Regions from separate parts of the Faecalibacterium sp. I3-3-33 genome, predicted to be linked through region 2. Evidence: predicted binding sites of a transcription regulator. Region 2 holds the regulator's gene; the other holds the start of a gene.

Region 1 (3,395 bases), 560 kb from region 2:
GCGCTCAGAGTGGCCGACGATGACGTACTCCACGCCCAGATCTACCAGCATATCGGCGCTGATCTCGCCGGTGAAAGCACCGGACTTCTCAAAGTGGACGTTCTCGGCACCCACATGGATGTTGGTGCCCTTGGTCTTAGCCACAGCGGTGACCAGATCGGTAAACGGGGTGCAGATGACGACCTCGCAGGTGGCGTCCTTCACGGCGGGGATCAGCTCGTCCACCAGAACAGCAGCCTCGGAGGCGGTCTTGTTCATCTTCCAGTTGCCAGCGATAATAGCCTTGCGCTTTGCCTTATCCATTGTTATTTTCTCCTTACCTTCGTAACTATTTACAAATTGCCTGCACAAAAAGAAAAGATGCGGCGGCGTAAATGCCGCCGCACCCATTGTGATGCCGGAAAAATTATGCGTTCTGGATGACTGCGATGCCGGGCAGCTCCTTGCCCTCCAGATACTCCAGAGAAGCGCCGCCGCCGGTGGAGATGTGGGTCATCTTGTCGCCCAGACCCATCTGCTGCACAGCTGCTGCGCTGTCGCCGCCGCCGATGACGGTGGTAGCATCGCTCTCAGCCATAGCCTTGGCAACAGCCAGAGTACCAGCTGCCAGAGTGGGGTTCTCGAACACGCCCATGGGGCCGTTCCAGACAACGGTCTTGGAAGCCTTGACAGCGTCAGCAAACAGCTTCATGGTCTCGGGGCCGATGTCGCAGCCTTCCATATCAGCGGGAATAGCGCTGATGGGCACGATTGTCACATCCACGGGAGCATCGATGGGATCGGGGAAGTCCTTGATGCAGGCTGCATCCACGGGCAGCAGCAGCTTGACGCCCTTCTCCTTGGCCTTAGCCATCATTTCCTTGCAGTAGTCCAGCTTGGTGTCGTCGCACAGGCTCTTGCCCACTTCGTAGCCCTGAGCCTTGGCAAAGGTGTAAGCCATGCCGCCGCCGATGATCAGGGTATCGACCTTCTCCAGCAGGTTGGAGATGACGTTCAGCTTATCAGCGACCTTAGCGCCGCCCAGAATAGCGGTGAAGGGACGGACGGGGTCGTTGACGGCGTTGCCCAGATACTTGATCTCCTTCTCCATCAGGTAGCCGACAGCGGTATCCTTGATGTAGTCGGTGACACCTGCGGTGGAGCAGTGTGCACGGTGGCAGCTGCCGAAGGCGTCGTCCACATAAGCGTCAGCCAGAGAAGCCAGCTCCTCGCTGAACTCGGGCATGTTCTTGGTCTCTTCCTTGCGGAAACGGGTGTTCTGCAGCAGAACGACGTCGCCGTTGTTCATGGCAGCCACAGCAGCCTTTGCGTTCTCACCCACAACGTTGTCGTCGTCAGCAAACACAACGGTCTTGCCCAGTTTTGCGCTCAGAGCCACAGCAACGGGAGCCAGGCTGAACTTAGCCTCGGGGCCGTTCTTGGGCTTGCCCAGGTGGCTGCACAGGATGACCTTTGCGCCATCGTTGACCAGCTTCTGGATGGTGGGCAGTGCTGCGTTGATGCGGTTCTCGTTGGTGATGACACCGTCCTTCATCGGGACGTTGAAATCGCAGCGGACAAGCACCTTCTTGCCGCAGTAGTTCTGATCGTCGATCGTCTTCTTACCTAAACCCATGGTAAAAACTCCTCTCAAGTTATAATTCTGAACCAGAGTCTCGCTCACAATCGGGGCGTTGCCCCGTACAGCTACTATTATAAACAAAAACTGCGCGCATTGCAAGGATATGAGATAGATAATTGTTTAACAAACATTTGCCGTTGTTGCACGGAAATGTGTCTATTTTGCCCGAAGTGCGGTTTTTTCTGCCCGCAGACGCCGGAAATGCTGTTTTCCTTCACGACAAAAGGGGTCGAAAAACGCCCACAGGCGTTTCTCGACCCCAAATAAAAATAATTTTTCCGCTGTTGATGCGTTATGCAAAATATTCCTGTGCGCGGCGAGCGGCATCGTTGATGCAGTCCCGCAGCTGGTCCAGCGTGTCAAACTTTTTGCTGGGGCTCAGGTAAGCGTGGAACTCCACCACCGGGTCGGTGCCGTACAGGTCACCGGAAAAACCCGGGATAAAGGTCTCGCAGGTCACCTTGGTGGCGTCATCGTTCACAGTAGGGCGGCTGCCCAGACCGGTGGCCGAGGGATACCACACCCCGTTGATGCAGGTGCGGGTGATATAAATGCCGCTGCGGGGCATCTGGAAGCCCTGCGGGTACAGCTGGTTGATGGTGGGCACCCCGAGGGTGTGCCCCAGTCCCGCCCCGTGCTGCACCGCAAAGCGGATGGCATAGGGCATGCCCAGCATGGCGTTGGCGGCGGGGATATCCCCGCCCTCCAGCGCAGTGCGGATGCGGGTGGAGGACACCGGCTTTTCCTCAAACTGTGCCATGGGCACCACCACTACCTCTACCCCAAGGGGGGCGCAGAGGGTGCGCAGCAGCTCCGGCGTACCGGCAGCTTTTGCGCCAAAGGTGAAGTTTTCGCCGCAGAACAGCGCCCGGGCGTGGCAGTTTTCTACGATGCCGCGCACGAACTCCTCCGGGCTCAGCGCCTTGATTGCTTCAAAGTCCGGGGTAAGGTAATACTCCACCCCAAGGCTGTGGATCAAGGCGTGCTTATCCTCGGTGGAGAGCAGGCGCTTGCCCTTCATTTTATTTTCTACCGGCAGGCGGAAGGTGAACACCGCCGGGGCTGCATCATGGGTCTTTGCCCATTGTACCGCCCCTTCGATCACCGCCCGGTGGCCGATATGGATGCCGTCAAAGTAGCCCATGGCCACGGCGGTGCCCTTTTTGGGCTGTGCCAGCGGCAGCGGGGCAAACTGAGAAATGATCTGCATGGGTCTTGTTTCCTTTATTGTTCAATTACGTTCCACGAACAGTTTTTCCACCCGGAGCACCCCGCCGGTGATGTTGGCAAGGCCAAGGAACTGTCCGGCGGCGCTGCGCACCCGGTAGCGTCCGTCTGCCGCCGGGTAGCGGCTGGTGGGGCAGCCGTTGTACAGGTGCTGCTCCACCCATGGCTCCACCACCAGCAGCGGCAGCGGGGTGAACACGCTTTCCACCGGCAGCATCAGTGCTTCCAGTGCAGCGCTTCCCTGCTCCTTTGCGGCAAGAATTTCTTCCAGCGTGTGGGCGTCCGCTTCGGTGTACAGACCGGCAGAAGTGCGGCGCAGAGCGCTCATGGTGCCCTTCTGCCCCATGGCGGCGGCGATCTCCTCCAGCAGCGTGCGGATATAGGTGCCCTTGGAGCAGCGCACCGTCAGCACATACTCGTTTTCTGCCGGACTGCCGCCGTACTCGATGCCGTAGATCTCAATGGGGCGCGCCTTGCGCTCCACGGTCACGCCCTCGCGGGCCAGCTTATACAGCGGCTGGCCGTTGATCTTGACCGCGGAGTACAT
Region 2 (3,395 bases):
GTGTCGTTGATTTTCGTTTTTTTGTTGCCATTCTACTCTGTTCCCCAACTTCCCATAGACACAATAATTGATTCTACTATTGTACCACGCAAGGGCAAAAATGGCAAACCATAATGTTGTTTTTGTTGGAGGAAAATGGAACGAATCCAGCCCCTCTCGTGAAAAGGCAGTTCCGAAACGCCCGCAGGCGTTTCGGAACTGCAAATAAAAAAATAATTCCGCTGAATATGCGCAAAGCGAACGCGGAGCGCAGTTCAAATCGCCCGGCGGGGGAAGCCGCAAAGATTCACCCCCGCTCAATTTCCTTATACAGCCATGCCAGCGCGTCCGAAAGACCGCCCAGCTCGTCGATCAGCTTTTCCTTTACGGCGCGGCGTCCGTCCAGCACTGTGCCCATGTCCATGACCAGCTCCCCGGTGTGGAGCATCAGCTGGGTGTAGCGCTTTTCCGGCATGCCGCTGTGGGCGGCTACAAAACCGGTGATGCGCTGCTGCATCTGCTCAAAGCAGTGCATGGTCTGCGGCACGCCTAAGATCAGCCCGGAGTGCCGCACCGGATGCACTGTCATGGTGGCGGTGGGGACAATAAAGCTGTGCCGCGCGCTGACCGCCAGCGGGATGCCGATGGAGTGCCCGCCGCCCAGCACCAGTGTGGCGCTGGGCTTGGAGATACTGGCGATCAGCTCTGCCAGTGCAAGGCCGGTCTCCACATCGCCGCCCACCGTGTTCAGCAGCACCAGCAGCCCCTCGATGCGGGGGTCCTCCTGTACCGCCACCAGCTGGGGGATGACGTGCTCGTATTTGGTGGTCTTTTGCCCCTGCGGCGCTTCGGTATGCCCTTCGATCTGGCCGATGACGGTCAGGCAGTGGATGACATGACCGCCCCGGCTCAGGGTGACCGTGCCCAGATCTTCGATATCCTCTTTTTCCATCCGGTGCTGCTCTGCGGGGGTGTCTTTTGCCGTATCCATGCGCGTTCTCCTTCCGTAGCGGGGTCTTTGTGGGGTCAGTATCCCCCGGCAGCCGGGGAAGTATGCAGGAGAAAAGAAACAAAAAACTTTGTGAATTTTTTGCTTTTTTACAAATAGGTATTTGACATTCGCCTTTCATGCTGTATACTTTAAATAATATAACAGGATAAAACGGAACATCTCTCTGCGCGCAAAGAAGCCCCTTGCATGGCGGCAGAAGCTGCAGCGCGTTGGGCAGAAAGGAGAATTTTCCTATGAACACCCCCCAAAAAGCATCGATCCCTGTGATCAAGCGTCTCCCCAAATATTACCGGTATCTGCGCTCCTTGCAGGCCGACGGCATTACCAGCATCTCCTCCCGGGAGCTGGCTTCCCAGATGGGCACCACCGCCTCGCAGGTGCGGCAGGACTTCAACTGCATCGGTGACGTGAACGGACGGCAGGGCATCGGCTACTCGGTGGAGAACCTGCTTTCCATTCTGGAAAGCCTGCTGTTCGGCAACGGCGACCGCCTGCCCACCATTCTGATCGGCTGCGGCCGTTTGGGCAAGGCGGTGAGCCGCTTTATCACCACCGACACCAACGGTTACAAACTGATCGCCGCTTTTGATGTGGCTGAAAACGAGGTGGGCAAGGAGATCAGCGGCATCCGCATCCGGCACATTGACGAGCTGGAGGCATTCTGCGAGGAAAACAAGCCCAAGGTGGCGGTGCTCTGTGTGCCCCGCGATGGTGCACAGCAGGTGAGCGGACGGCTGGTGGATCTGGGCATCGAGGGCTTCTGGAACTTCTCCCACTATGACCTGTCGGTGCCTTACCCCGATGTGGTGGTGGAAAACGTCCATCTGGGCGACAGCCTGATGAGCTTGGGCTACCGTCTGCGCAATCAGGAGTGACGGCATGGCAAAATTGTATTTCCGCTACGGTGCCATGAACAGCGGCAAGAGCACGGCGCTGATGCAGGTGGCACACAACTACGAAGAGCAGGGCATGAAGGTGCTCATTTTAAAGCCGCAGGTGGATACCAAGGGCGGCGGGGAGCTGGTGAGCCGTCTGGGCGTGCGCCGCAAAGCAGACCTGCTGATCCCGCCGGAGCTGGACGTGTTTGCAGCTGTGAAGGCGGCAAACGATGCCGCCGGGCCGCTGGCCTGTGTGCTGTGCGACGAGAGCCAGTTCTTCACCCCGGAGCAGGCCGAGCAGCTGTTCATGGTCACGGTAGATCTGAACATCCCGGTGATCTGCTACGGTCTGCGGGCAGATTTTTCCCTCAAGGGATTCCCGGGCTCTACCCGTCTGCTGGAGCTGGCGCACACCATCGAGGAGATGAAGACGATATGCACCTGCGGGCGCAAGGCCATCTGCAACTGCCGCAAGGTGAACGGGCAGTTCGTCTTTGAGGGCGAGCAGGTAGCCATCGACCTTGAAAACGATGTGCAGTACGTCAGCATGTGCCCCCAGTGCTACTTCAAAGCGCGGCGGGCGTTCTACGCTGCAAAGGAAAACTGAGATACTTTTATATTATATACAAGCCGCTGCACCGTGCCGGGTGCAGCGGCTTTTTTGCGTGGAATGAACCCTCTCAGGCGCTCCCGCGCCAGCTCTCCCGAAGGGAGAGCCAAGCCGTAAGGTTTATCGCTAAAGTATTAGGTATACCGAGGAAGCTTCCGGCAGTGCTCTTGGCTCTCCCTTTGGGAGAGCTGTTACCGCAGGTGACTGAGAGGGCGAGGACGCTGCCCTTGGGGAAGGTGACTGCGAACGCAGTGAGCAGACGGAAGGGGTACCCCCCATAGGCTGTATACAGACTGATATATCAATTTGTTGCATTTAGAGGGACTGATATATCAACTGGGCGAAATACGCACGTTTTTTGCACTATTGATATATCAGTTGCGGCGGGACATTTGTCTGCTGAAGGGGAGAACGGGCTAAAGAAGATGGGTATGGGTGGCAGCTGCAAAGCGTGAAATTTTACAGGCAGAACGGCAAATGTAACAGGAATTATTGAAATTTTTGCCGTTATGCCCCTGTTGCATCCCAGATTTTTATGCAAGTCATTGAAGTATACAAGTTGCACAGTTTTTCAGCGCAAGTTTATTCATTTCGGCAAGGACGTCGAATCTGTTCTGAAAACAAGGGCAATATTTGTACGTTTTTATCCTGTATCACTGTAAATTGCATCTTTCTTTTTCTTGTGGCTTTTGTTATCATAATTGTATACAAGGGGGCATGTGCAGACCCCCTGCATGAAGATGTTTTCTATTAGGAGGAGAACAAAAATGAGCAAGGCAATTTCTCGTCGTAACTTCCTGATGGCTACCGGCGCTGTCGGTGCTGCAGGTCTGCTGGCTGCCTGCGGCAGCAAGCCCGCTGCTTCTTCCACCGCTTCTTCCGCTGCTTCTCAGGCTCCCGCTGCTTCCGCAGATGA

What was found. Region 2 encodes Rex, which represses fermentation and respiration genes when NADH is low (regulators of the CRP and FNR family bind a similar motif). Its sites were predicted from a motif close to ATTGTTAANNNNTTAACAAT; they were not measured.
Region 1: the regulator Rex is predicted to act here: its motif matches at 1,730-1,749, upstream of MTP39_RS05640 (phosphoglycerate kinase).

The regions. Positions count from the first base shown of each region.
Region 1 is NZ_CP094469.1:1,161,372-1,164,766, reverse strand. Features, by position in the region: gene tpiA (triose-phosphate isomerase) at 1-303, opposite strand, end outside; gene MTP39_RS05640 (phosphoglycerate kinase) at 407-1,615, opposite strand; gene ribF (riboflavin biosynthesis protein RibF) at 1,914-2,831, opposite strand; gene truB (tRNA pseudouridine(55) synthase TruB) at 2,853-3,395, opposite strand, start outside.
Region 2 is NZ_CP094469.1:599,868-603,262, forward strand. Features, by position in the region: gene MTP39_RS02845 (FtsK/SpoIIIE family DNA translocase) at 1-31, opposite strand, end outside; gene MTP39_RS02850 (ClpP family protease) at 287-970, opposite strand; gene MTP39_RS02855 (redox-sensing transcriptional repressor Rex) at 1,225-1,866, shown strand; gene MTP39_RS02860 (thymidine kinase) at 1,871-2,476, shown strand; gene MTP39_RS02865 (ABC transporter substrate-binding protein) at 3,247-3,395, shown strand, end outside.